2 linked regions of the Paludisphaera borealis genome follow. The protein of the gene in region 1 interacts with the protein of each later gene in a pairwise test. Links are inferred from orthologs where the notes say so. Each region holds a gene or a part of one and is shown in the gene's direction. Other genes may lie near its edges.

The links.
Region 2: the proteins of BSF38_RS22015 (region 1) and BSF38_RS11125 interact in binary tests that used the Escherichia coli proteins (3 or more experiments, as listed by UniProt). The link is inferred for Paludisphaera borealis from one-to-one orthologs.

What each region holds. Positions count from the first base shown.
Region 1 is NZ_CP019082.1:5,708,656-5,716,719, forward strand. Bases 2,907-6,304 are described here. They hold BSF38_RS22015 (2-oxoglutarate dehydrogenase E1 component), read left to right. Parts: upstream 2,907-3,287; coding sequence 3,288-6,104; downstream 6,105-6,304. Other genes in these bases: BSF38_RS22010 (lipoate--protein ligase family protein), read left to right, coding at 2,907-3,015; odhB (2-oxoglutarate dehydrogenase complex dihydrolipoyllysine-residue succinyltransferase), read left to right, coding at 6,107-6,304. Outside these bases: purM (phosphoribosylformylglycinamidine cyclo-ligase), read right to left, coding at 52-1,119; BSF38_RS22005 (cytochrome c), read left to right, coding at 1,384-1,845; more of BSF38_RS22010, read left to right, coding at 2,260-2,906; more of odhB, read left to right, coding at 6,305-7,345; lpdA (dihydrolipoyl dehydrogenase), read left to right, coding at 7,412-8,064. UniProt on the Escherichia coli protein: E1 component of the 2-oxoglutarate dehydrogenase (OGDH) complex which catalyzes the decarboxylation of 2-oxoglutarate, the first step in the conversion of 2-oxoglutarate to succinyl-CoA and CO(2).
Region 2 is NZ_CP019082.1:2,874,638-2,879,835, forward strand. The notes cover bases 1-2,866. They hold BSF38_RS11125 (ABC-F family ATP-binding cassette domain-containing protein), read left to right. Parts: upstream 1-514; coding sequence 515-2,218; downstream 2,219-2,866. Other genes in these bases: BSF38_RS11120 (methionine-R-sulfoxide reductase), read left to right, coding at 1-208; BSF38_RS11130 (DoxX family protein), read right to left, coding at 2,399-2,785. Also shown: BSF38_RS11135 (ester cyclase), read left to right, coding at 3,125-3,535; BSF38_RS11140 (hypothetical protein), read left to right, coding at 3,775-4,023; BSF38_RS11145 (SUMF1/EgtB/PvdO family nonheme iron enzyme), read left to right, coding at 4,265-5,198. UniProt on the Escherichia coli protein: Genetic data indicate it may be involved in ribosome assembly or function.

The sequences.
Region 1 (8,064 bases):
GCATCTGTGGCATGCTGCCACAGCCACCCATCCGACGTCGGGTCGACGGCCTCAGGCCCATTCGACCTCGCGGTTTCCGGGGACGACGTCGCCGATGATCCAGGCGGGGATCTTGGCTTTCTGGTTGATGTGGCGGACGATCGACTCGGCGTAGTACTCGGCGACGATCATCGTCATGCCGACGCCCATGTTGAAAACCCGAAACATCTCGTCGTCGTTGATCGAGCCGAGGCTCTGGAGCCAGGGGAAGACCGGGGGGACGTCCCACGAGCCGCGCCGGAGGACCACGCCGAGGCCCTCGGGGAGGATGCGGGGGGTGTTGTCGGTTAGGCCGCCGCCGGTGATGTGGGCGATGCCGTGGACGATCCGCTTGACCCGGTAGTTCCGGTAGACTTCCTTGAGCGCCCGGGTGTAGATCCGGGTGGGGGCGAGCAGCTCGTCGGCGACGGTCCGGCCCAGGGCCTCGACGTGGTCGTCGTAGGCGAGGCCGGCGTGGTCGAAGACGATCTTGCGGGCCAGGCTGTAGCCGTTGGAATGGAGGCCCGAGGAGGCCAGCCCGATGACCTTGTCGCCGGCCCGGACGTCTTGCCCGTTGAGGAGCAGCTTGCGCTCGACCACGCCCAGGCAGAAGCCCGCCAGGTCGTACTCGCCGGGCTGGTAGAACTCGGGGAGGATGGCCGTCTCGCCGCCGATCAGGGCGCATTCGGCCTCGATGCAGCCGTCGCTGATCCCCTTGACGACCTGGGTGGTCAACTCGGGGTCGTCCTTGCTCATGGCGACGTAATCGAGGAACAGCAGCGGCTCGGCGCCGGCGCAGAGGCAGTCGTTGACCGACATCGCCACCAGGTCGACGCCGACCGTCGAGTGCCGGCCGGTCGCGAACGCCAGCTTGAGCTTGGTGCCGACGCCGTCGGTCGAGGCCACGAGCACGGGGTCGCGGTAGGTCCGCGACAGCAGCCCGATGTGGGCGTCGAGCCGAAACAGTCCCGCGAAGCCGTCCTTCCACTCCATGACTCGCGGCGTGAACGTCCGGCGCATGAGCGGAGGAAGCCGGGCCATCGTCTCGTCATAGGTGTTCAGGTCGACGCCGGCCGATCGATAATCCAGTGGCTCGCTCATATCCGTCCGCAAGGAGGGGAAAATCGGGATTCCAGAGACAACGGCATTCAAGAATCATCGCCGACCAACGCCGACGCCGACAAGATGCAATCGCCGTCGGGCCGAGGGTTCGCATGAGACTCAACTCCTTGATCGAACCCGACGATGGGGATAGATTAAGGTTCCCCGGACCGAACTGCGAGGTTTCGGTCGACCAATCGGACCCGCCCGTTTTTTCCTTACTCCGCAAGCATGCTCCCGATTCCGCACAGGAGTTTCTCAATCATGAACCGCAAGTGGTTTGGTTTGGCCGTGGGCCTCGCCCTCGGGTTGGGCATGGGTATGACCGCCCTGACGTTCGCCGCCGACGAGAAGGAAACTGAACTCGGCAAGCTCATGGAGAAGGTCCAGAAGAACAAGACCACGATCACCAAGGGCACGCGCAACGTCGCTGCGTACAAGAAGTCGCAGGCGGAGATCGAGAAGGCCGCCAAGGATTGGGTGAAGCAGGCCAAAGAGGCCAAGCCCCACAACGAGGTCGTCAAGTCCGCCAAGGGCGAGGCCGACCCGCAGAAGAAGTGGGACGAACTGATGGACCTCTGGGGCAAGGAGTCGCAGAAGCTCGCCGACCTCGTCGCCAAGAGCGAGTCGACCCAGAAAGACGCCAAGGACCAGCTCAATACGATCAACAAGACCTGCACCGAGTGCCACCAGGTCTTCCGCGTCGACGCCGACGAGAAGTTCTGAGGCGAGGGGCCACGAGTTCGGTTCGGTCCGGTTCGGTTCGAGCCCGTGCCACCCCCGAATAATACAAGCCCGAAGCGCCAGCGAGTGCATGGTTTCGGCGTCGGCTGATTCAGCACGATCGCTGGGAAGGCACGCGCTGGCGCTTCGAGCTGCTCTGAAAATACTCCCGCGAGGTCATGCCCCGATACAAACCCGAAGCGCCAGCGAGTGCATGTTCTCCGGTGCTCGGCTCGGGAATGCACTCGCTGGCGCTTCGGGCTTGTATCGTGCCCGGGCGACCGCGATCCCCATTTTCAGACTGCTCTGATTCCCCCTTTTCGCCTTACCGCCCTGTCCGGTCGAATGATAGACTTCGGCGCGGTCCCGTCCGACGGGGGGAACCGCGGTGGCATGGAGCGGAAGGGGAGTCCCGAGGTGAGTGGTTCAACCGACTGGAGGGTCGACGTCGGCTGGCTCGACCTGACGCTGCCGACCGTCGAGGAGAACCTGGCGGTCGACGAGGCGCTGCTGGTCGCCGCCGACGAGCGCAACGGCAAGGCGGTGTTGAGGTTCTGGGAACAGCCGGGCTCGGCCGTGGTGCTCGGCGCGTCGCGGCGGATCGACGCCGACGTCCAGGTCGAGCGGTGCGTCGCGGACGGCGTGCCGATCGCGAGGCGGTCGAGCGGCGGGGGCTCGGTCTTGATCGGTCCGGGGGCGTTGAACGTCACGCTCGTCCTGCCGATCGCCGCCAACCCCGCGCTGGCGACGGTGGACGGGGCGCAGAGTTCGGTGCTGGAACGGATCGCGGCGGGAATCCGGGTCGGCGGGGCGGCCGTCGAGGTTTGCGGCTCGGGCGACCTGACGGTCGGCGGCAGGAAGTTCGCGGGGAGCGCCCAGCGGCGGCTCAAGAACTGGATTCTGGTCCACGCGTCGATCCTCTACGATCTTCCTATCCACCGTATTGATCGGTACTTGCGTCTTCCCGGCCGGCAGCCGACGTATCGGCGGGGGAGATCGCACGAGGATTTCTTGATGAATCTGCCGATTTCTCGTACAATCTTATGCGATTTGATCCGCTCGACGTGGTCACCCTCCTCTCTTCTCACTGCGACGTCGGATGTTCCCCAAGATCTCCTCGAAAGTCTACTCGCCGAGAAGTTCGCGAACCGATCTTGGATCGAGCGACTATGACGCCGAGGCGACGGAGCCGCCGGAAGTGATGCAGCGACGGCGAAATCAACCGATTGAGCGTGTGTCTCAAACGCGCAACGGGTCCGTAGCCGTCTATAGTACTGAGATGGGCGGCGCGCGCCGTTCGGATCGGGGAGTCGCCGAATCAACGGACAGGCGGAGGGGGGCCGGCAACGCGGGTCGGCCCTCCTCCGCCCGTTCGTCTTTCTTACGTCAAGTCCGCGGCTCGTCCCGGGGCCTTGAGGCCGGGATCAGCCAGGAGATCCATTTCGATGACACGCACGTCGGTCGCGAGCCGAGCGAACCTGGGCCTGGTCGAAGACTACCACCAGCGGTGGCTGACTGATCCTGACTCGGTCGACGAGTCGTGGCGCAGTTTCTTCGAGGGTTACGAGCTCGGCAAGACGCCGCTGAAAACCGAGGCCGCCGCGTTCGGTGCCGGACCTCCTCCGGCCCAGGAGGCGGTCAAGGGTGTGACCCGCCTGGTCGACGCCTACCGCGAGCTGGGCCACACGCTGGCCGACCTCGACCCCCTCAAGCTCACCCCGCGGCGGCAGTCCGACGAGCAGCTCGACCTTGCCGCCTTCGGCCTGTCCGCGGCCGACATGGATCAGGTGTTCTACTCCAAGCTCGCCGACCACGACCACTGCACGCTCCGCGAGCTGCTGGCGATCCTTCGCGAGACGTACTGCCGGACCATCGGCGTCGAGTTCATGCACATCCGCAACATGGAGGTGCGCCGCTGGCTGCTGGATCGGATGGAGCCGATCCGCAACCACCCCCGGTTCGACCTCAAGAAGAAGCGGCGGATCGTCTACAAGCTGAACGCCGCCGAGCTGTTCGAGACCTTCCTCCACAAGAACTACGTGGGGCAGAAGCGGTTCTCGCTCGAAGGGGGGGAGATGCTGATCCCGCTGCTCGACTCCCTCATCGAGCGCGCGGCCGGCTACGGGGTGCTCGAAATCGTCATGGGGATGCCCCACCGGGGGCGGCTCAACGTGCTGGCGAACATCCTCCACAAGCCGTACGGCCTGATCTTCAGCGAATTCGAGGGCAACATGCCCGAGACCGTCGCCGGCGACGGCGACGTCAAGTACCACCTGGGCTTCTCGGCCGACCACGTGACCCAGGACAAGCACACGGTCCACCTGACGCTCACCCCCAACCCCAGCCATCTTGAGGCGGTCAACCCGGTCGTCGAGGGGCGGATGCGGGCCAAGCAGAGGCGCAACAAGGACACGGCCCGCAAACTCGGGGTGCCGATCCTGATCCACGGCGACGCGGCGTTCGCCGGCCAGGGGCTGGTCGCCGAGACGCTCAACCTCTCGCAGCTTCACGGTTACCGGACCGGCGGCACGGTCCACATCGTGGTCAACAACCAGATCGGCTTCACCACCTCGCCCGCCGACGCCCGGTCGACCCGCTACTGCACCGACGTCGCGAAGATGATCGAAGTGCCGATCTTCCACGTCAACGGCGAGGACCCCGAGGCGGTCGTCTTCGTCGCCGAGCTGGCGATGGACTTCCGCCAGACCTTCGGCCAGGACGTGGTGATCGACATGGTCTGCTACCGGCGCCACGGCCACAACGAGGGGGACGAGCCGGGGTTCACCCAGCCGATCATGTACGAGAAGATCCGCAACCGGATCAGCATCCGCGAGCTGTACACCGAGCAACTGGTGATGGCGGGCGAGCTTTCGAGCCAAGAGGCCGAGACCATCGCCGAGACGTTCGCCGAGAAGATGCAGGAAGTGTTCGAGGAGGTGAAGGTCCGCGGGATCGAACCGCGCGTCGTCCCCCCCGGGTACTCGTCGGGGCCGTGGGCCGATCTGACGCCGACGTTCTCGTTCGAGCCGGTCGACACCGGGGTCTCGTACGAGAAGCTCGAAGCGATCACGGCCGTCCCCGCCAACCCCCCCGAAGGCTTCACCGCCAATCACAAGCTGACCCGGATCTTCCAGGCTCGGGTCAAAACCATGCAGGAGCGGGGCGCGGTCGACTGGGCGTTCGCCGAGAGCCTGGCGTTCGGCTCGCTGCTGGTCGAAGACACGCCGGTCCGCCTGAGCGGTCAGGACAGCCGCCGGGGCACGTTCAGCCAGCGGCACGCGGTCTTGATCGACCAGCACACCGGCCAGCCCTGGATTCCGCTCAACAACGTCGCCGCCGGCCAGGCGCAGTTCTGCGTCTACGACAGTTTTCTGTCCGAGGCCGCCGTGCTCGGCTTCGACTACGGCTACTCGCTTGACGAGCCGTTCATGCTCATCATGTGGGAGGCCCAGTTCGGCGACTTCGCCAACGGCGCCCAGGTCATCATCGACCAGTTCATCGCCTCGGCCGCATCGAAGTGGGGACGCGGCAGCGGCCTGGTCATGCTCCTTCCTCACGGCTACGAAGGGCAGGGGCCCGAGCACTCCAGCGCCCGTCTCGAGCGTTACCTCCAGCTCTGCGCCGAGGAGAACATCCAGGTCGCCGTCCCCTCGACGCCGGCCCAGTATTTCCACCTGCTGCGGCGGCAAGTCCGGCGCAACTTCCGCAAGCCGCTGGTGGTGATGACGCCCAAGAGCCTCTTGCGGCACAAGGCGGCGGTCTCGCCCGTCGATCAACTGGTCGTCGGTCAATATCACGACGTGCTCGACGATCCCGACTCGCCCGATCGCGCCCGGCGGCTGTTGCTCTGCTCGGGCAAGGTCTATTACGACCTCGTGGCCAAGCGCCAAGAAGTCGGCAAGGAACGCGAGGTCGCCATCGTCCGGCTGGAGCAGCCCTACCCCTGGCCGGCCGACGAGCTGAAGCGGATCTTCGACCGCTATCCGGCGGTTCGCGAGTGGGTCTGGGTTCAGGAAGAGTCGCAGAACATGGGCGCTTGGACTTTCGTCGCGCCTCGGTTGGCGGAGCTGATGGGAGTTCCGTTCCAGTACGTCGGCCGAGACGCGAGCGCCAGCCCGGCCACGGGCTCGAAGTTGGTTCACGACCGCGAGCAGTCCGAACTGGTCGAGGCGGCCGTGGTCGGCGCCGCGGTCCCCCATCTCGTCACCGCAACCCCCGTCCGCGCGCTGGCCGCCGCCGGCCTACGGCAAGGAGTGAGCTGAAGATGTCCGCTGTTTCGATTAGCGTTCCAGGGGTTGGTGAATCGATCTCGGAAGGAATTCTCTCGCGTTGGCTCGTCGCCGACGGCTCGCAGGTGAAAGCCGGCGACCCCCTGTTCGAGCTGGAGACCGACAAGGCGACCAACATCGTCCCCGCGCCGGCGTCGGGCGTGCTCAAGGTCGGCGCGGCCGAGGGGGACGTCGTCGCCATCGGCGCGAACATCGGCACGATCGATCCGTCGGGTGCCCCCGCGTCGGCCGCCAAGGCCGTCGTCCTCGCCGAGTCGGCCGCCGCGAAGCCCGCGGCCGCGAACGCCGCCGGCGGCTCGACGGCGACGCTCGCCCCGTCCGTCCGTCGGATCGTCGCCGAGGAAGGGGTCGACGCGTCGCAGGTCGCCGGCACCGGTCGTGACGGCCGGATCACTAAGGGCGACGTGCTGGGACACCTCGAACAAGGCGCGGCGACGAAGCCGGCCCAAGCGGCCCCGGCCGCTCCCCCCGCCCCTGTCGCCAAGCCGGCCGCTCCGGTCGCCCCCGGGCGCGGCGAGCGCGAGACCCGGCAGCGGATGAGCGGGTTGCGGCAGCGGATCGCGCAGCGGCTGGTCGAGGTCCAGCAGACCGCCGCCATCCTGTCGACCTTCAACGAGGTCGACATGTCCCGCGTCATGGACCTGCGCGCCAAGTACAAGGATAAGTACCAGAAGACCCACGGCGTGTCCCTGGGCTTCATGTCGTTCTTCGTCAAGGCGACGATCGAGGCGATCAAGGCCTTCCCGGCCGTCAACGCCCGGATCGAGGGGAACGAGATCGTCTACCAGAACTACTTCAACATCGGGGTGGCGGTCAGCACCGAGCGCGGGCTGATGGTGCCCGTGCTCCGCGACGCCGACACGCTCTCGTTCGCTGGGATCGAGAAGGCCATCGGCGAATTCGCCGACAAGGCCCGCAAGGGGACGATCGGCGTCGACGACCTCCAGGGCGGCACGTTCACGATCACCAACGGCGGCGTCTTCGGCTCGCTGCTCTCGACCCCGATCCTCAACCCTCCCCAGAGCGGCATCCTCGGCATGCACGCGATCAAGAAGCGTCCGGTGGTCGTCGACGACCAGATCGTGATCCGGCCGATGATGTACCTGGCGCTCTCCTACGACCACCGGCTGATCGACGGCCGCGAAGCCGTCAGCGCCCTGGTTCGGATCAAGGATTGCCTCGAAGACCCCGAGCGCATGCTGCTGTCGATCTGAGGCTGAAACGACCGCGTCGCGGCGGCGGGCTTACGAGATCCCTTCGAACACGATGAGGAGAATTCGGTGGCGGAACGGTACGACTTGGTGGTCGTCGGGGCGGGACCCGGGGGCTATGTGGCCGCGATCCGGGCGGCCCAGCTTGGCATGAAGGTCGCCTGCGTCGAGAAGCGGTCGGACCTGGGCGGGACCTGCCTCAACATCGGCTGCATCCCCAGCAAGGCGCTGCTCGATTCGAGCGAGTTGTACCACCTGGCGAAGGAGCGGTTCAGCAAGCACGGAATCAAGGTGGGAAGCCTCGCCCTCGACGTCCCGGCGATGCTCAAGCGCAAAGACGAAGTCGTCAAGGGCCTCACCGACGGCGTCCGCTACCTGTTCCGCAAGAACAAGATCGAGCCGATCTTCGGCGCGGCCAAGCTGACCTCGCCGACGACCCTTCAGGTCGCCAAGAACGAAGGGGGGACGGTCGACCTCGAAGCCGGCCACATCCTCCTGGCCACCGGCTCGGAGCCCACTCCACTTCCCTTCCTGCCGTTCGACGGCAAGACCGTCGTCAGTTCCACCGAGGCCCTTTGCTTCGACAAAGTGCCCGAGCACCTGGTCGTGATCGGCGGCGGCGTCATCGGCCTGGAGCTGGGCTCGGTCTGGAAGCGGCTCGGCGCGAAGGTCACGGTCATCGAGTTCCTGCCCCGGATCGTCCCCACGGCCGACCTGGAGAT
Region 2 (5,198 bases), 2.8 Mb from region 1 along the record:
CTTCGACGATGAGATCGAGGGCTCGGTCAAGAAGGTGACGGACAGCGACGGTCAGCGGACGGAGATACTCTGCAACAACTGCGGCGGGCATCTCGGCCACGTCTTCGTGGGGGAACAGTTCACGAAGAAGAACACGCGGCACTGCGTGAACTCGGTTTCCATGAGGTTCTACCCGCAGGGCGAGCCTCTGCCGGAACTGAAAAAGTGAGGCGAGGCCGCCATCGCCCCGGGGCAGTCGTCTCCTGATACGATTGATCGAATGAGTGAACTCCACGGTCGCACCACCCCGCGAACTCGCCGGCCTGCTCGTCGCTCATGATGATTTCGGGAAGACGGAGGCTCGGAAGCCCATCTTTCGCGAGGGTGCCCCTTGCCGAAGACCATCAATTCGGTTACTATTTCTAGCTTTCTTCAGACTCTCCCCGCCTGATTGCGATGACGGGCCCTCCCGGACTTCGATTCGGCGTTCCGGCTCCCCCTCCCTTCCCGCCCGAACCGTGAGACGATTCCCCCGATGATCCGTTTGGTCAACGCCCACAAGAAGTTCGGCAATCAGACGATTTACGACGGCATCGACGCCTCGATCATCCGCGGCGAGCGGATCGGTCTGCTCGGGAAGAACGGCGCGGGCAAGTCGACCCTGTTCAAGGTGTTGATGGGCCAGGAGTCGCTGGACTCCGGCGAACTGCTCCGCGACCGCAAGTGCTCGATCGGCTATCTCTCGCAGGAGATCCACCCGCTCCGCGAAGGGACGGTCTTCGAGAACATGTTGAACCACCTCGGCCCCTGGACCGAGGCCGATCTCCGGCTCAAGGAGGTCATGAAGGGGCTGGAAGCGGGCGACCCGCAAGCCCTGGACGGCTACGACGACGCGATGGAAGCGTTCGTAGCCGCCGGCGGCTACGAGATGGAGGCCCGCGCCAAGGCGATCCTGCTGGGCCTGGGGTTCTCGGTCGCCCAGCTCGACGCGCCGGTCGCCACCCTCTCGGGAGGCTGGGCGATGCGGTTGGCGCTCGGCGGCCTGCTCGCCTTCGATCACGACATCCTGCTCCTCGACGAGCCCACCAACCACCTCGACCTCCTCAGCGTCAAGTGGTTTGAGGAGTTCCTTCGCTCCTACCCCGGCGCGATCCTGATCACCTGCCACGACCGCGATTTCCTCGACCGGGTCATCACCAAAACGTTCGACCTGGAACTGGGCAAGCTCAACTCCTACACCGGCAACTATTCGGCCTACCTCCCGCAGAAGGAGCATCGGCTGGCGGTCCAGCAGGCGTCGTTCGACACGCAGCAGAAGAAGATCCGCCAGATGCAGGACTTCGTCGATCGCAACCGCGCCAACGCGGCGACCGCCGGGCGGGCCCAGAGCCGGCTCAAGGCAATGGACAAGATCGAGCGGATCGACGCGCCCCGGGCTGACAACTCCTCCGTCCGAATCCGTCTGCCCGAGCCGCGTCGGAGCGGCCAGGTCGTCGCCAAATTCGCCGACGTCACCTTCTCCTATGGTGCCAAGGTGGTCTATCGCGACCTCGCCCTGGAGATCGAGCGAGGCGACAAGGTGGTGCTGGTCGGGCCCAACGGTGCCGGCAAGACGACGCTCATGAAGCTGCTGGCGGGCGTCCACACGGCGACGCGGGGCGAGGCGGCGTTCGGCAGCAACGTCTTCGCCACCTACTTCGCCCAGCACCGGGTCGAAGCGCTGGACATGAAGGCGACCGTGATCGACAACCTGCGGGAAGTCCACCCCGGTGCCAGCGAAGGCGCCTTGAGGCAGATGCTCGGCGCGTTCCTCTTCTCGGGCGACTCCGTCGATAAGTCCGTCGGGTCGCTCTCCGGCGGTGAGAAGACCCGCCTCTGCCTGGCGCGAATCCTCACCGTCGCCCACAACTTCATCATGATGGACGAGCCGACCAACCATCTCGACATCGCCAGCCGCGACCTGCTCGAAGAAGCTCTGAATGAGTATTCGGGCTCGCTCTGCTTCATCTCGCACGACGAGCACTTCATCCGCGCCGTGGCGAACAAGGTGATCGAGGTCGAGTCGGGTAAGCTGACGGTCTATCCCTGCAACTACGAGAACTACCTCTACGCCAGGCTCAAGCGGCAAGAGGCCGACAGCCCCTTCGCCGTGCTCACGCGCAGGGTCAAGCCCAAGGCCGAGGACTCCCCCAACGGCGCCAAGCCCAGCGCCGGCCGCCGAACGTCTTCGGTCTCCTGAGCCGCAATGTCCGCGAGAGGACTCCCGAACGCTCTCGGCGTCCCTGTCGCCGACGTCGGCCCTGCTCCGATTGATGGAACACGGCCCCGTCGCCGCGACGACTCCCGAACATCTCGGCTTGTCCACGAAGCCGGTGCAGGTGCCGTTAGAAACGCGACGTCCCCGTTATCCCTTCCTTACTTACTCGGCCACGAGTGGAACGAGAGTGCGGAGCTTTTGGTCGCGGAGGTACAACCCGAGCCACGCGATAACGCCGATGATGACCGGCACGAAGAACATCCCGTCTTCGGCGTGGACGTGGGTCGCCACCGCGCCACCGAGGTAGGCGAGCATGAGGAGGCCGCCGAGGTAGCGGGTCTTCGGGAAGAGGTAGAGGACGAACAGAGTCAGCTCGATGACCCCAAGCGGCAGGGCGGAGGCGGCGGGGTAGTTCTTGGACCACTCCTCGATGAAGCCCTTGGGCTGTGCGATCTTGAAGAAGGCGCTGGGCAGAAACACGAGGGCGAGGATGCCCGAGAGCACCCAGCCGGTCACGAGCTGCCACTTGGGGATCGGATTCGTCATCATCTTCATCGCCCCAGAACGGTTCATTGCCGGGTTAATACGCAGCTTCTAACGCCCATTCGGACCAACTGCAAGACAGGTTCCCGGCCACGGACATCCAGCCCTTCTTGCCAATCTGGCGAAAATGCTCGACGACGTGCCTCTCCAGCGTCGTCCGCCCTTGCTCCCTGCCGCTCCCCGTTCCATACGGGATGCTGTGCGGGGAAAGGGGAAAAAGCGCAACTCAATCGACTAGCCTCCCCCGCCGCAACCTCGGCTGGGAGTACTCTTTAGGCGCCGAGGAAACCTCGGTAGGCTGGCCGGGCGTCTCAGCCTGAAGCCGAACCTTCCGGAGTGTTAGCCGTGCCCGACAATGCCGCCATCGTCCGCCAGTTCATCAACGAGGTCCTGAACCAGGGAGATGTCGACGGCGCCGGTCGGTTCGTGTGGGAGGACGTGGTTGAGCAGGTTCCCTTCCCAGGTCAGGGACCTGGGCTGACGGGCCTGCAGGACGTCCTGCGAGGCATGCGGTCGGCATTCCCCGATATGCACTGGACCGTCGAGGAGCAACTCGCCGACGGCGACAGCGTTCTTACCCGGTTCGTATGGACCGGAATGCATCAGGGGGAGTTCCTCGGCGTCCCGCCAACCGGACGACCAGTGACGGTTTGGGGAATGGTCATCGACCGACTGGTGGACGGGCGGATCAAGGACACCCGCATCCTCATGGACACCCTGGGTCTGATGATGCAGCTTGGGGCGATCCCGGGCTGAGCGTGAAGCAGAAGAACAGGGACTTAGCGCATTCTTGAAGCCTGGACGCTCCCGTGGAAGTTTCGAGGCATGCCAAGGACCGCTCGCGCCGCCGTCGGCGGCATGATCTATCACGCCCTGAATCGGGGAAACGGCCGCGCGGCCGTCTTCCATAAAAGCCGGAGGACTACGTCGCCTTCCGGCGGGCGATCGTCGACGCTCGCGAGCGGCTGCTGCTCGACGTTCTGGGCTACTGCCTCATGACCAACCATTTCCACCTGGTGCTGCGGCCCCACGGCGACGGCGACCTCGTCGAGCGCAACCCGCTACGGGCCGATCTGGTCGAGCGGGCCGAGGACTGGCGTTGGTCGAGCCTGCCCGATTGGATTCGGGGCGACCCTCTGCTGTGGCGCGGCGAGCCCCCGCTCCGCGACGCCGCTGTACAGGAGGTCGCAAGTCGATCAATCAGCACGTCTTGCGACAATGAGTCAGAACGGCCTGCGGCTTAAGTTCGTGCCATTCCGCTATGTCCCCCTTTTTTCTTTCAAGTCGATCAATCAGCACGTCTTGCGACAATGAGTCAGAACGGCCTGCGGCTTAAGTTCGTGCCATTCCGCTATGTCCCCCTTTTTTCTTTATGTCCCCCTTTTTTCTTCACACGTCGACGCTTCTCCTAGACTATCGATCGTCGCTATCTTGAAGCGATGGTTCTATGGTTGATATCGGCACGCTTCGCAAGGAGTCTGGCTAGTGTTCGCTCATCTAAGCGTTTGGTTCAGCCGTATCGTCGCCCTGTTCCGCGGCGCGGCTATCTTCATCAGCCATAAGACCGAGGACAAGGCCGAGGCGCAGGCCTTGATGGAGTTCCTTAAGACGATGCGCTTTCGAACGGTGTTCCTCGATAGCGACCGGGAGCAGGGCATACAGCCGGGAGAGCAATGGGAGCGGCGCATCGCCAAGCAACTCCGCCGTAGCCGGGCGGTTATCCTCCTCCTGACCGATTCGTCACGTAAATCGAACTGGTGCTTCGCCGAGGTCTTCCTTGCCAAGTCTTTGGGCAAGGCGATCATCCCCCTGCGGATCGGGCCCGTCCCCGCAGCCCCCGCGCCTGCGTTGGACAGCCTCGTCCAAGACTATCAGGTCTACGAATCGAAGGACTGGGATGCTGCCAAGGGCGACCTCGAGGCGGGCGTCAAGGCGAACAACATCGACCCTCGCGAGGATGTCCGGCAATTCGTCGTCTCCCTACCTTTCCTCGTTCCGGCCGCCTTGCTGGTGGCATTCGTATCCTACGCTGTATGGGATCGGCGAGCAGAGTCGTACGCCTCCGACGTGGTGAAAGAGTTGGCCGCTCTGACAGCGCCGGAGAAGATCCGGAATGCGTTCGCCAATGTGAAATCTAATCGTCCCCGCGTCATCTCACACGCGATCAAGTCGATAAACGACACCGTCGCCCGGCTGGACGACGAGGAGAGCAACCTCACCATCATGCGGCTCGAGGACCCGAACGCGGGCGACTTGAGCAAGATCCAGGTGAGCCGCGACGAGGATGCGAGGAAGGCGGCGAATCTCACCCTGGGCCTGCTGGCGTCCTTGGACTCTGTCGTGAGCGACGGGACTATCGATGCGGTCCTCGCGCGATTCAAGCTGAGGTCCGACGATCGGCTCCGCACGGCGGTTGTGA